DNA from 2 places in the Modestobacter italicus genome. Region 2 is predicted to be linked to the other one. Evidence: riboswitches for the same ligand, from Rfam matches in the RefSeq annotation. Region 2 holds a riboswitch; the other holds the start of a gene.
What was found. Region 2 has a riboswitch for cyclic di-AMP ahead of MODMU_RS07645 (M23 family metallopeptidase). Riboswitches for the same ligand answer to the same signal wherever they lie in the genome.

Region 1 (7,443 bases), 2.5 Mb from region 2:
GCGGCGGAGCGGCGTCGTCCAGGTCAGGTCCGTCGGCAGTCACCCCGCCACCCTGCCAGCCCGCGTCCTCCGCCAAAAGCACGCCTTCGGCGGAAGGAGAGGTCACCGAAAGCGCGCCTTTGGTGGAGGGAGCTCAGTGGGTGCGCTGGTAGTCGCGTGGGGTCATGCCGTAGGCGGCCGCGAACCGGCGGCTGAAGTGGCTGGCGTCGGTGAAGCCGTGCGCGTGCGCGACGGCCGCGATCGTCCGCCGCCGTCCGGCCGGTGAGGCCAGGTGGGCGTGTGCCGCCGCCAGCCGCCGCTCGATGAGCCACTGCTCCAGGCTGATCCCGGCCGCGGCGAACACCTTGTACAGCTGCCGCACGGACACGGCGTGCGCCGCGGCGATCGACTCCGGCGTCAGGCCCGGGTCGGTCAACCGCTGGTCCGCGTAGACCCGCACCCGGGTCAGCAGCGTCTGCTCGCGCACCTGCGCGCGGCCGGGCACGTCACCCGCGGCCGAGACCACCAGCGCACGCACCAGCTCGACGGTCGCCGCACCGACGGCCGCGGCACCGGGCTGCGCCGCGATGTCGTCGACCGTGGCGCACAGCCGCTGCAGGTGCGCGAGGACCAGGCCGTGCAGCGGGCTGGCCCGCAGCCGCGGCGTCGCGCGCCGGACGACGTCCGGTGCCAGCTCCAGCGACTCGTACGGCAGCTGGAACGACCGCGCCTCCCCGCCGACCGCGCAGCCGAAGGAGTACGGCGCGCTCATGTCCACCACCATCAGCTGGCTGCCGTGCACCAGCTGCTCGTGCCCGAGCTGGGCGTACTCGCCGCGGCCCTGCGCCTGGAACGACACGGCGAGCGCCCAGTGCCCGCCGAGCCGGACGTGCCGGGGTGTGCGCACCAGCCGGAACGGTGACGCCCGCGTCGTGAACACCGCCCCCGGCCCGAGCGACCACAGGTGCATCTCCGCGTGCAGCTCGTCCGGCGCGGTCCGCTGCTCCACGCGGCAGGGCACCGAGGCCTGGTGCATCGCCGCGTCGAAGGCCTCGACGCGGTCGGCCAGGGGGACGGCGGCGGTGTCGAGGATCAGCATGGTGCCCCTTGCCGGCAGGTGGTGGGCCGAGCCTGGCAGGGCGCGGGCGGGCGGGGAAGGCACCCAGGCACCACAGCCGTGCAGGCACAGCCGATCCGACGCCGGGGGCCGCTGCCAGGGTCGGCGGAAAGCCCCCCACGCAAGGAGATCGACATGGCCCCCGACACCATCGTGCTCGTCCACGGCTTCTGGGTGACCCCGCGCAGCTGGGAGAACTGGAAGGCGCACTACGAGGCCCGCGGCTTCCGCGTGCTCACCCCGACCTACCCCGGCTTCGAGGTCGAGGTCGAGGCGCTCAACGCCGACCCGACGCCGATCGCGGAGGTGACGCTGCCGCAGATCGTCGACTCCATGGCGCAGGTGGTCGGCGCGCTGGAGACCCCGCCGGTCCTGATCGGCCACTCCGCCGGCGGGACGATCACCCAGCTGCTGCTGGACCGCGGGTACGGGGCCGTCGGCGTCGTCCTCAACTCCGCGCCGACCGAGGGCGTGAAGGTGACGCCGCTGTCCCAGGTCCGCTCGACGTGGGAGGTGCTGAAGAACCCGGCGAACCGGCACCGGGCGGTCGGGTTCAGCTGGGAGCAGTGGCACTACGCGTTCACGAACACCTTCAGCGAGGAGGAGTCGCGGGCGTTGTACGAGCGGTACGCCATCCCCGCGTCCGGCGGCATCCTGTGGAACTCGGTGCTGGCCAACCTGATGCCCGGGCCGCAGGACGCGCACGTCGACTACCGCAACGCCGCCCGTCCGCCGCTGCTGTTCGTCTCCGGCAGCGAGGACCACATCATGCCGCCGGCGGTGCAGCGGTCGAACGCGAAGCACTACTCGGACGACACGGTCACCGAGGTGCGCGAGTACGCCGGCTACCCGCACCTGCTGCCGGCCGCGCCGGGCTGGGAGCAGATCGCCGACGACGTCCTGGACTGGGCGCTGGCGCACGCGACCGGCGCGGCGTCCCGGGTGCCGTGAGGCTGACCCACGTCGGCGGACCGACGCTGCTCGTCGAGGTCGCCGGCTGGCGCCTGCTCACCGACCCCACGTTCGACCGGCCGGGCCGGCGGTACGCCTTCGGCTGGGGGACCAGCTCGCGCAAGGTGACCGGGCCGGCGCTCGAACCCGCCGACCTGCCGCCGCTGGACGCCGTGCTGCTCACCCACGACCACCACGCCGACAACCTGGACGACGCCGGTCGTGCGCTGCTGCCGTCGGCCCCGGTGGTGGTGACGACGGCGTCCGGGGCGGCCCGGCTCGGCGGCACCGCCCGCGGGCTCCGGCCCTGGCAGACGACGGTGCTCGAGGCCCCCGGGCGCCCGAGCCTGGAGGTGACGGCGACCCCGGCCCGGCACGGTCCGCCGCTGAGCCGCCCGATCGCCGGGGACGTCGTGGGCTTCGCGCTGCGCTGGGAGGGGCAGCGGGACGGCGTGCTGTGGATCTCCGGTGACACGGTGCTGTTCGGCGGGCTGCGCGAGGTGGCCGAGCGGCTGCGGGTCGACACCGCGGTGCTGCACCTGGGCGGCGTCCGGTTCCCGGTCACCGGCCCGCTGCGGTACTCCATGACCGGCCGGCACTTGGTGGAGCTGTGCGAGCTCCTCGCCCCCCGCACCGTCGTCCCGGTGCACTACGAGGGGTGGAGCCACTTCGCCGAGGGCCGTGCCCAGGTGGAGCGGGAGCTGGCCCGCGCGCCCGAGGTGCAGCGCACGGTCCGGTGGCTGCCGCGGGGTGAGGCCGTCGAGCTGGCACCGGTCTGACCTGTGCCGGGCTCCGGCGTCCGGGGAGGACGTCGGGGCCCGGCGGCAGGACGTCAGGCCAGGCGGCGGGCGGTGTTGTAGCTCGGCATCGAGTTGATGTTCGTGATCTTGACGACCGACCCGGCGGTCGGCGCGTTGACCATCTGGCCGTTGCCGATGTAGATGCCCACGTGGCTGACCGGGCTGTAGAAGAAGACCAGGTCACCGGGCTTCAGGTCGGACTTGGCGACGTACGTGCCCATGGTCGACTGGGTCTTCGAGGAGTGCGGCAGCGAGATCCCGGCGGCCTTGTAGGCGTACTGGGTCAGGCCGGAGCAGTCGAAGGAGTTCGGGCCCGCTGCGGCCCAGACATAGGGGTCACCCAGCTGGGCGAGCGCCGTGTCGACGGCGATCTGGGCCTTGGCGGTCGAGGCGGCAGCCGGGGCGGCGGCCACGGCTGCGGTGTCGGGCGCTGCCGCCTGGGCGGCCAGCGGGGTGAGGACGAGGCCGGCACCGGTGAGCAGGGCGACGAGGGCGCCACGGGCGGTACGGCGTGCGGGGGCAGTGCGCATGGTCGTCACGGACGACGTTTCTCCTGGTTCTCCACGACCGCCTACCGAGTTAGCTGACGGGTTCGGGCGGGGAACTCGCCCGGCGCACCGGCTGGATGCCCGGTCGCGCTTCACCCCAGGACTGCACTGGGTCCTCGGCCCGGTTCGCTCAGCGACGCTGCTGAGGTCGCCCGGCTCGGCGGTGCCCGGCGGGTGTCACCCGGAAGGTGACGACTGGACCCGGCGGGCGCGACGAACGTAAGGGCGGGACGGGAGGGACGCTCGTGGACGCTGCGTGATCGACCAGTGACCAAGACAAGATGTTGACAAGGCGACGCGCGCCGACTCGCCGAGCGTGACCAGCACCGGGACCGCGGGGCCGCTCTTTGACGTCTCAACAGTTCCGCGGTCGTAGTTGGTCAAGCCATCTTGGTCGGCTGCGCGCGCCTGAACGTGCGGTGACCAAGTGGCCACGGAGACGTCGCAGATCGGGGCCCGCGACACGCCGTGATCGCCGCTCATCCGGGTGCCAGGCGGAAGACCGGCCAGCCGATCTCGGTCCGCCAGGCCGTCGGGTCGGGGTCGTCGCGCGGGCCGACCAGATAGGTCTCGCGCACCGGGCCGGCCACCGCGAGGGTGTGCTCGACCACCCAGCTGCCGAGCTCGCCGTAGGTGACGTCGATGGTGTCGTGGTCGCCGACGTGCGTGGTCACCGCCAGCTCGACCGCGGGGAGCGTCACCGGGTGCACGCGCCCGGTGCGCGGGGGAGCGGTGACCGGGCGGTGCACCAGCACGCGCCCCCGGCCGGTGGTGAACAGCTCGTTGTCGTACAGCCCGCCGGGCGGGCCGGGGGTCCCGACGAGCGCGTCCAGCTCGGCCATCGCGCCGGAGTACCAGGCCAGGACGTCGTCCAGCTCGACCGTCGCCTCGACCGCGGCGACGGTCGTGGCCGGGACCGCCCGCAGCTCGACGTCCAGGGTGGCCGGCTCCGGGCGGAGCAGTCGCTGCAGCGAGGTCACCGCCGCCCGGGTGCGCTCGAGCTGGTCCTCGAGCCGCTGCAGGTGGTCGGCGACGAGCCCGGCCCGCGTGCCCGGGTCGGGGGTCTGCAGGATCCGCTGGACGTCGGGGAGCGGGACGTCGAGCTCGCGCAGTCGGTGGATCACCTGGGCCGCCGGGATCTGCTCGGCGCTGTAGTAGCGGTAGCCGCTGGCCTGGTCGACGCGGGCCGGCTCCAGCAGGCCGGCGTCGTGGTAGCGCCGCAGGGTGCGCACGCTGAGGTGGGTGAGCTGGGCGAACTCGCCGATGGTCAGCACGCGGCGACTCTGCACCCTCTCCCCGCGGGAGGGTCCAGCGCTTGACCCGCCTGCTGCGGGAGGCAGCACGGTCGGTGCATGACCACATCGACCACCCCCACCGAGCTCCCCGCCGTGATCCGCGGCTACCTGACCGCCGAGGACCCCGACGCCGCCCTGCACACCTTCACCGACGACGCCGTGGTCGTCGACGAGGGCGCGACCCACCGCGGCACCGACGCCGTGCTCGGCTGGCTGCACCGCGCGGCGTCGGAGTACACGTACACGGCTGAGCTGACCGGGGCCGAGCGCATCGACCCCGACCACTGGCTCGCCGTCCAGCACTTGGTCGGGGACTTCCCGGGTGGCGTGGTCGACCTGCGCTACCACTTCACCCTGCGCGATGACCGCATCGCCGGGCTGACCATCGCCCCCTGAGCGCTCGGGGTCACCGACGCCACGAGCGCTCACTCCTGGCGTCGGTGACCCCTCCTGCCGGGCGACCGCCCGAAGCGTGCTCTTGGTGACCGCCGAGAGCGCGCTTTCGGTCACCGACCGAGGTGCGCTCCCGATGGCCGCCAAGGCGGGCTCTGGTGGCCGGCAGGGGCGCGCTTCTGGTGACCGCCGAAGGCGCGCCCTTGGTGCGCGTCGGAGGCACACGTGCGGCGTTTCGACCTCACCTCCGGCAAGCTGTCAAGAGCCTCTCCGAAGGTGTGGACAGGCGTCTGACCTGGGGATTCAGGTCGCCAGGGGGCATCTCCTCCGCTAGACTTCGTACAGGTGTTCGAAGACGTGGCGGGAGGTGTCCAGTGGGCGAGTTGCAGTCCGCGCTGGACGCGCTGGCCGCTGAGGACCTCTTCGTCTTCGCGCCGGGTGCGGTGCTGGACCGGGCGACGCTGCTGCTGCGGGTGATCAATTCCGCTACCGCGGAGCTGACCCGCACCATGCGGCATGTTGACGCCACCGGCGCGGCCGAGCACGACGGCAAGAAGACCGCGCAGTCCTGGCTGCGCGGGCACGGCCACCTCACCCCGGCTGAGGCCGGCCGCATGGTGCGTTCGGGCCGGGCGCTGGAGCATCTGCCAGCGACCGCCGCGGCCTTCGCCGACGGCACGCTGACTGCCGGGCAGGTGGCGGTGATCGCGCCGATCGCGGACGACGAGGCGCGGGCCGCCGCCGATGAGCAGGGCGTGGACCTGGGCGTGATCGACCAGGCGATCGTGACGGTTGCGCGCGGCGAGTCGCATGCGCGGTTGCCGCAGGTGGTGCACCACTACCGGGAGGCCCTCGACCCCGACGGGGAGGAGCCCGACCCCACCGAAGGACGGCGGTTCACCGTCACCCGGCACGCCGATGGCAGCGGCACCGGCCGCTTCGACCTGGACGCGGTCGGGATCGAGAAGGTGCTGGCCGCGATCGAGTCGATCGTGCAGGCCTCCCGCCCGAAGGGTGATGAGCGGACCCGGGCTCAGCAGCAGGCCGACGCGCTGGTGCAGCTGGTGGACAACCAGTTGGCCGCCGGGAACCTGCCCACGCTGCGCACGGTGAAGCCGCACGTCGTACTCGGCCTCGACATGGACGACTTCGTCGACCCCGCCACCGGGCCCGGCGCGGCTCGCACCGGCTTCGGGTCGCAGATCTCGGCCGCGCGGGCCCGCTGGCTGGCCTGCGATGCCAGCATCTCTCGCATCGTGATGGGCCCCGACGGCGTCCCGCTGGACCTGGGCCGGGACCACCGGGTGGTCACCCCCGGGCTCCGCAAGGCCGTGGAGCAGCGGGACGGGCACTGCGTGTTCGCCGGGTGCGATGCACCCACGCACTGGTGCGATGTCCATCATCTGATCCACTGGATCAACGGTGGGGAGACCAGCCTGGAGAACTCCGGGCTGCTGTGCGAGCGGCACCACACCAAGGTCCACCACGGGTTCCGGGTCGAGCGAGATCCCGGCGGGCGATGGCACACCTGGCGACCCGACGGCACCGAGATCCTCATCGGACCACCGCTCCTCGTGTGACCGTCAGGCCGGCAGCAGGCTGACCCCCGGGCCCGAGTGCGCCAGGGGGCGAGCAGCCACGTCGTCGAGCGACCAGGCCTTGCCGCCGACTGCGTGCAGCGATCAGGATCGCGCGGTGCCCACCGTCGAGGACGCGACCCCGCAGCGCTGGGACGACCTGCTCGCCGTCTTCGGCAACCGGGGCGACCCGGCGCACTGTTGGTGCCAGTGGTTCCGGCAGCAGCGTCCTGGCTACGCGGCACGGAGCAGCGAGCAGCGGCGCGCCGACCTCCAGTCGCAGGTCGCCGGGCCCCTCCCGCCCGGTGTGCTGGCCTACGACGACGCCGGGACGCCCTCCGGCTGGTGCGCGGTCGCCCCGCGCGCCGACTACCCACGGCTGGTCAGCTACCCGGCCGCTGCGGTCACCACGGACGAGGACGGGCTCTGGGCGGTCACCTGCTTCGTCGTCCGGGTCGGCAGCCGCCGGCAGGGGTTCGCCGAGGTGCTGCTCGAGGGCGCCGTCGACCTCGCCCGCCGGCACGGGGCCCGCACGGTCGAGGCGTACCCGCTGGACACCACGGTGCGCACGGCGTCGGCCGCCGAGCTCTTCCACGGGCCGCTGTCGGTCTTCCTCCGGCTCGGTTTCACCGAGGTCGGCTCCCGCACCAGCAAGGCCCGGCCGGTGGTCCGCCTCGCGCTGTAGCCCCACCGCCGGGGAGAGTGTCGTGGTGAGCCTGCAGATGACGCTCCTCGAGCCGTTCTTCCGACTGGCCTTCAAGCCGCGGATGGCCACCGTCGAGC
Region 2 (7,443 bases):
AGGTGGAGCCTGCCGTGGTCGCGTCCCTCGTCCACCTCGGGTTGGTGTCCCGCCTGGTGTCGCCCCTGCTGGGCGCGGCACTGCTCGCCGGCGTCCTTCCGGTGACGCCCATCGAGTTCGTGCACGTCCGCCTCGCCGGCGTCAATCCGCTTCCACTGGCAGTCGGAGCGGCGTCGCCGACAGAGATCGGTAGCGCCGCTGACCTGGCCGCCGCGTTCGACGAGTCCTGGCTGGTTCCCGGCGTCGAACCGCTGACCCGGAGCATGAGCGACGCGTGGTCGGTCTCCCGGCAGGTTCTCGACGGCAACGTGACGTCCGCCGTGGCCAGCCGCCGTTGATCTCGGTCTGGGTGACCCGTTGCGCAGGGTCGCGGGACTGACCCCCAGATGCCCGGCCACCCGTGCCAGCGCCCCCGGCCGGGTGGCCGGATCACGCCGGGCCTCCACCGCCATCCGGGTCCCCCGTTCACGCAGCTCGTCGGGGTACTTCGTCGGTGCCGCCACGACTCTCATGCTTCCCATAAATGAGGGCCTCCATCCGATGCGGCGCGGGACACACTCGCTTCTGGTGGAAACCGCTCCAGCTCCTTTCCCCGTCTTACAGCCCGTGAGACGCTCCTGGGTGGCTGAGACAAGCACCTTCCGTCCCGATGAAGACGCCCGGCGGGTGGTCATCTCATCGCTGTCGACCAGTCACGCGCTCGGGAACGGCCGCGGGCGCCATGGCGCGTCAGACCGAGCTCACGGGGATGACTTCATCGACCGTCAGCGCGCCGGCGATGAGATCAGTAGGGAGCAGTACGCGGGCGGCGCTGGCCACCCGGGATTGGTCGGGAATCGGGGCGCTCTCCCGACCTCTGGTTGGCAGAGCTACCGGCCACGCAGCGCCTATCTACAGGCAACGCAGTCAACGCCGAGATGGCGCACGAGGGTGCGCTCCCCGTGAAGGTGTACGCCAGTGCATGTGGCCACTGTCAGTCAACCGCTTCCTAGCTCGCGGTGGGACCCAACGGGCCAATGTGTATTCCTGCGGCGTGTGGGGAGCACGTGAGATGACGGTGCAGTCTGACGAGCGCGCCCTCCCTCGTTTGTCGACATCGGTTCCCTACCGTCCGGTTGCGACGCGCACGGAAATGGTCCCTTCCCCGGGCCCGGCGCAGCTCACGGAGGTCACCGGTGCAGGTATGGCGCACGATCACCCGCCGGCCCCGTGCGGTCCTCGCCGTCGGGGCGCTCCTCATTGCCGGGGGCATGCTGTCGCCGTCGGTCGCCTCCGCCGAGCCCGGGACCGCCGCAGAGGCCATGCAGCAGGTGCGGCAGGCCGCCCAGGAGCTCACTTTGGTCGACGCGCAGATCGACGAGGCAGAGGTCATCGTCGCGGGCCAGCAGGAGGCGGCGCGCGTTGCCGCCGCTGAGGCGGCCGACGCCCAGCGCATGCTCGACGCCTACGAGCCACAGTTGCGCGCCATTGCTCAGAGCGGCTACATCGCCGAAAACCGGTCGCGGGTGGCCGCCTTTCTCAGCAGCAACTCCGCGACCGAGCTCGTCCAGCAGATCGCAACGCTCGATGTGATCGCCGACCGCACGAACGCGATCATCGCCGAGGTCGCCCTCCTCCAGGATGCGGCCGCGGCGGCCGAGGCAGAGGCGGCCGCGGCGGCCGCGGCGGCCGAGGCCGCGCTCGCTGAGCTGCAGGCGCAGCAGGCTGAGGTGCAGGAGCGGATCGGGCAGTACGAATCCGACTTCGGCCGGCTCACCGCGGCGGAGCAGACCGCCGTCACGACGGAGATCGCCGGTCCAACGCTGGCCGCCCCGAAGGTCGCGGCGCTGCCCGTCGTGCCGGGTAGCGCGAGCGCCACCGCCATCGAGATGGCCCTCGCTCAGGTCGGCGACCCCTATGTCTGGGGAGCGTCCGGCCCGGACGGTTTCGACTGTTCCGGCCTGACGTCGTTTGCATATGCGGCTGCGGGAGTGTCACTGCCGCGCGCCAGCCGAACGCAGGCGACCGTGGGCCGGGAAGTCTCCCGCGGAGAACTGCAGCCGGGGGACCTGGTGTTCTTCTATGACCCGATCAGCCACGTCGGTCTCTACATCGGCAATGGCCAGATGGTGCACGCCCGGACGTTCGGGCAGCCTGTTGCAGTCACGACTGTTGATCAGGCCGGGTATCGGTTCGCGCGCCGCATCGTCGGCTGATGGTCGGAACGTAGGCGAGCGTCCAGCTGTCGTTCCCGGCCCCACGGTTGACTGGCGTCGAATTCCCAAACGGAATCCCTCCGTTCCGTCCGCTGCGGGATCACGGGCGATCACCAGCGGTGGCGGTCTGCCCCGAGAAGCTGTGCCTGCAGTCACCAGTTGCGGCCAGCGCAGTGAGATCGGGACGGTGCGGTCCTGAGGACAACGGCCAGCCGAGGGTGCCTCGGCGACCCGGTGGCGCCGCTGCAGCGGGGGAAGTGAGTCGCGGCCGATGCGGCGATGTGAGCGATGATCCGCAGTCTCGGTCGGTGCGAGGGACATCGAAGCCTGCGAGGCCGACCTCGACGCCCTCGCGGCGATCCCGAGATGCGGCCGCGCAGCGCCAGGTCGACCAGCAGCGTGTCGCGCACGGCGACCCCCGCGATCCGGTCGTCGTGAGCCGTGGTGTCCCAGGTGACGGAGGCTCATCGGAGCGACCTTGACTGGCGCCAGTCGTCCCCTGGAGGACCGCTTCTCGGTCACAGTCTCCAGCTCCGCCGGCACGGCCGTCAGATCCATCCATGTGCACTTCAGGTGATGCCGACGGTCGCCTGGGAGGGACGTCGAAGCCGGTGTTCCGGGCTTCAGTGCCCTGCTGGCGGCCCGCCTATCGCCCGGGGTCGCTCAAGGAGCTCGGGCGCGCAGGTGTGGGACGAGTCGTTACCCGACCGTGACAACTAAGACGCTTCGTACTACCGTTCCGTCCGGCCCGGCCGAGCCGCGTTCCTCAGTCAGAGGACCTCGGACGGACCCCGCCGAACCATCCGTGCCACTGGCCGGGTGGACCGGGGACCCATCGATCCCCTGGGGTGAATCCTGGCGGCGCACCTGCGTGCGCTCCAGGTAGGGCGTCTTCCAGCCCGAACCCGTCAGCTAACTCGGTAGGCGGTCAGGAAGAACGGAGAGCCGCCGTCTTGGCGACCCTGCACAACCGCGCCTCCCGCACGCCTCTCGTCCGTCGCTCGGCACACGCCCGGCTCGACCGTGGCTGGGGCCGGCAATGGCGTCATCTCATGATCCCCACCGTGGCCATCGCGGGGCTCCTCGTCGGTGGCGGGGCACCGTCAGCGCTCGCGGCGCCGAACGTCGCCGGCCAGGACCAGCCCGGCCGTGACGCTCTCACTGCGGAGATCGAGCGGATCAACCAGCGCCTGGCGACGACCGAGGAGGAGTTGCAGCGAGCGACGGTCGAGGCCGAGGCCACCGCGGACGCGTCCCGAGCCGCGCAGGCCGAGCTCGCGGCGGCGGAGTCGGCCGCGGCGGCGGCCACCGCCGAGCTCGAGGCCGCGCAGGCCGCCGCCTCGCAGGCCCAGGACGACGTCGCCACTCTCGGACGGGAGGCGTTCATGGGATCCGCGCCCCTGGGAGAAACTGTCGTGCTGCTCGACGCTGCCGGTCCGGAGGAGGTGCTGCAGCGCGCCGCCACCATGGACCTGTTGGGCGAGGACCGTGCCGCGCGCCTGGAGGCATCCGAGGCCGTCCGGCAGCGGCAGGAGGACGCGGACCGGGCGGCACGGGACGCGGTCGCCGAGCGAGACGCGGCCGTACGGGCAGCGGCCGACGCCGACGCGGCCGCCCAGGCCCAGCTCGCGGCATCCCAGCAGGCCTACGACGCAGCCGCCGCGGAGAAGGCCGGTCTGGAGCAGCAGCTCAAGGACGCCGAGACCCGGCTGCTCGCCGCCCGAGGCGCTACCGATCCGAACGCCACCTGGGAACAGCAGCAGCGCACCCGGCTCGCCCAGGCCAGCGCCGGCGCGGGCGCGCTGGTGAACGGCCGGGTCACCTCCTGCTACGGCAGCCGCTGGGGTACCAACCACAACGGCATCGACATCGCCGCTCCCATCGGCACCCCCATCTTCGCCCCGGAGAGCGGGGTCGTCTTGCAGGCCGGCCCGGCCAACGGGTTCGGGCTGGCCGTCTATCTCCAGCACCCCGACGGCACCATCACCGTGTACGGCCACATCAACCAGTACTTCGTGACCGCCGGCCAGACGGTCACCGCCGGCCAGCAGATCGCCGAGGTGGGCAACAAGGGCCAAGTAACCGGCCCGCACCTGCACATCGAGACGCACACCGGCGGGCTGTACCAGAACCGGGTCGACCCCGCTCCCTGGCTCGCCGCGCGCGGCATCAGCCTCGGCTGCTGACCCGTGACTGGCGAGTGACCGTGTTCCGAAGTGCTCCACCCTGTACATGGCTATTGTCGCTCCGTCCCTCGCCGGGGGAGGTGTGATGGGAGTGGTCGGACGGCAATTCGGCTCGCCCTCCGGGCTGCTCGGACGCCTGGCCGGGCGCTTCATGGCACGCAACAACGCGGCCTTCAACCGGCGACTCGTCGACGAGGTGGCGTCCTTGGTGCCGCCGGCCCGTGTTGTCGCCGAGCTCGGCTTCGGCCCCGGAGTGGGCCTGGCCGCGCTCCTGTCTGCGTTCCCCGACGCACTCGTCCTCGGTGCGGACCCGTCGCCGGCTCTGGCCGGTCAGGCAGCCGGCCGAAACCGCGCGGCGATCGAGGCCGGGCGGCTTCGCCTCGTACAGGGCGACGCGGTGGCGCTGAACGCGTACCGCCCGATCGACCTCGTCGTCGCCGTCCACGTCCTCTACTTCTGGTCAGACCCGGTCAAGGCACTCGAGGCAATCAGGCATCTCCTGCGGCCCGGCGGTCACGTCGCGCTCGGGTACCACCTCGAGCGACACATGCCTGCAGTCGCCCGACGCGACTTCGTCGCGGAGGGGCACCGGCTGTACGAGGAGGATGAGGACGTCGCCGCGCTGCTGCCGCCGGCCGGGCTCAAGGCCGAGCATCACCGGGTGTTCGGTCCGGTCGACGGTCCGCTGGGGAGGCTTCTCATCGCCTCATCGGTGTCATGACGAGCAACGGTGACGTGGTGGCGGCGCTGCGGGCGGGACCACGCAGCCGGTCACCGTGGGCCCATCAGGCGCCGCCGGCAGGCTCAGTCTGGCTGTTGAGAGCGGCCGCGCCTGGGGTTGAACTGCCTCCTGGCTGGGTGTCGGCGTACCGCCCGGTGGCCACCAGTGGCCGCTCCGTCCCTCACTCGCGGCCCCCGCTGGTAGCGACCGCCTGATTCCGCGGAGGGCTGCGGGTTTGCTTCGATCAGTTGTCGGGTCGCTCCGGCGGGAGAGTGGACAGGTCATCACCGAGACCGGCCCGCCTCGTCGCGGTGGATCTCCAGCCCATGTGCGGCGTGGCATGCGGCCAGTGCCGCCGCCACCAGAGCCAGGCCGCCAGCAGCGCGCAGGACGCCAGGACGGCGAGTGGCGCGACGCCGGCCAGTGACGTCCAGAAGCCGGTGCTCGTCACGGAGGTGCCGATGCCGACGTACAGGACCGACCACGGCACCAGCCCCAGCGCGGTTCCGAGCAGGTAGGGCAGCAGCCGGACGCTGCTGAGGCCGGCCGCGTAGCTGACGACCATGAACGGCGCCACGGGCGCCATGCGCGCGGCAAGGACGGAGGCGAACCCCCGTGCGCCCACCCGGCGGTCGAGCGCGGCCAGCCGAGCACCGGCCAGGCGGGCCACGGCTTCCCGGCCGAGCCAGCGGCTCAGGGCGAAGCCGGCCAGTCCACCGAGCAGCCCGCCGCTCAGGGCCACCGCCAACCCTGCGGGGAAACCGACGACGGCACCCAGCAGCACGGAGATCGCCGATCGCGAGACGGGCGTCTGCAAGGCGAGGGAGACGCCCACGACAGCCACCAGCCAGCGCGCAGCACCTCCCTCGTCCAGCCAGGAACGCACCTCTGCGACGGTCGGCAGGTCGACCGACAGGGTCACTGCTGCGCCGGCGAGAAGGGCGAGGACGAAGGCACCGAGGCGCAGCCGCAGCCGCCGGGACAAACGGGGTTCTTGCGTCATCGCGAACCTGCGGGCGGTGACCCGACGGCCCAACCGTTGCGCCGCGCTGCCCGTCCACCGAGGCGTCGGAGCATCTGCGGATCACGTCCCCACCGTGACACGCCGCAGCCGACGGCAACGCAGAGCAGTGGCGACCCGCGCCAACGGGGAGGCGAGGAGGGACAGCGCCGCGACCGCCAGCACGGGCCCGTCGCCGGTGCGGGAGTACACGGTCATGCCGGTGCGCAGCGGCACGGTCGCGGTGAGCACCTCCGCAGTGCTGAGCCCGGTCTGCTCGACGACGAGTCCGTCGGGCCGCACGATCGCCGTGTACCCGGTCGGCGCGGCCTGCAGGACGGCACGGTCGAACTCGAGGGCGCGCATCCGTGCGGCGGCGACCTCGGTCGCAGGAACCTCCTCGGTCGTGTACGAGGCGGCGTTCGTCGGCACGAGCAAGATCTGACCGCCGGCCTCGACGGCGGCACGGATGCGGTCGGAGAAGAAGACCTCGTAGGAGATGACCACGCCCAGTGGACCGGCGGCGGTGCGCAGCAACCCCGGGCCGCGGCCCGGGGTCGCGTCCCGCGGCACCAGCGCCGTCATGTCCGACAGACTCTCGAGCAGCGCCCGGGCCGGGATGTACTCCCCGAAGGGCACGCGGTGGACCTTCTCGTAGCGGTCGACGATGCGCCCGGCCGGATCCCAGGCCACCGCCGCGTTGCGGAAGCGCTCGTCAAAGGACTCGCTCAGGCCGGCGACGACCGTGGCTCCGGTGCTCCGTGCCAGCTGAGCAACGCGCGCGGCCTCCGGCGTGTCGGCCACCGGGCCGGTGACACCGAGGCTGCTCTCGGGCCACAGCACCAGGTCGAGCCCAGGTGGCAGGTCCTCGCTGAGCAGGAACTGCCGCTCCGTGACGGCGTTGGCGTCACTGACCACGGCGGGGATGCCGCGCGGGCCACCGCCCTGGACCAGGGCCGCCCGTAGCGAGCCCGCCGAGGCGCCGTCCGGACCGGCCAAGAGGACCCCCACCGCGCTCGCCGCGACGAAGGCGGCGACGGTGAGGAGAGTGCGAACCCGCCGGCCGGCGGCGAGCACGGCGGTCGCCGCCGCTCCTGCACCGGTGGCCAGGCCGACGACGAGCAGCGAGCCGCCCAGAGGGGCGGCGACGACGAACGGCCCGTCGAGCTGCCCCAGCGCGATCCCGGGGATGGGGAAGCCGCCGAACGGGAACCGGGCGCGCACCGCCTCCAGGGCCACGAGCGCGGCCGGGACTGTCCACCACCGCGCGGGACGGGCGTCCACCAGCAGCATCGCCACGGCGAACAGCACCACCTCCAGCACGAGCAGGGCGGCAAACCC

Region 1: another riboswitch for cyclic di-AMP. It lies ahead of MODMU_RS19250 (C40 family peptidase); the one in region 2 lies ahead of MODMU_RS07645 (M23 family metallopeptidase).

What each region holds. Positions count from the first base shown of each region.
Region 1 is NC_017955.1:4,038,452-4,045,894, reverse strand. It holds gene MODMU_RS19270 (epoxide hydrolase family protein) at 1-43, opposite strand, end outside; gene MODMU_RS19265 (helix-turn-helix domain-containing protein) at 134-1,078, opposite strand; gene MODMU_RS19260 (alpha/beta hydrolase) at 1,232-2,047, shown strand; gene MODMU_RS19255 (MBL fold metallo-hydrolase) at 2,044-2,826, shown strand; gene MODMU_RS19250 (C40 family peptidase) at 2,880-3,377, opposite strand; cyclic di-AMP (ydaO/yuaA leader) riboswitch at 3,402-3,541, opposite strand; gene MODMU_RS19245 (MerR family transcriptional regulator) at 3,875-4,669, opposite strand; gene MODMU_RS19240 (nuclear transport factor 2 family protein) at 4,748-5,086, shown strand; gene MODMU_RS19235 (HNH endonuclease signature motif containing protein) at 5,458-6,663, shown strand; gene MODMU_RS19230 (GNAT family N-acetyltransferase) at 6,779-7,345, shown strand; gene MODMU_RS19225 (alpha/beta hydrolase fold domain-containing protein) at 7,368-7,443, shown strand, end outside.
Region 2 is NC_017955.1:1,565,841-1,573,283, forward strand. It holds gene MODMU_RS26815 (hypothetical protein) at 1-338, shown strand, start outside; gene MODMU_RS07635 (C40 family peptidase) at 1,176-2,195, shown strand; cyclic di-AMP (ydaO/yuaA leader) riboswitch at 2,978-3,137, shown strand; gene MODMU_RS07645 (M23 family metallopeptidase) at 3,248-4,381, shown strand; gene MODMU_RS07650 (class I SAM-dependent methyltransferase) at 4,467-5,102, shown strand; gene MODMU_RS26820 (TVP38/TMEM64 family protein) at 5,347-6,105, opposite strand; gene lnt (apolipoprotein N-acyltransferase) at 6,187-7,443, opposite strand, start outside.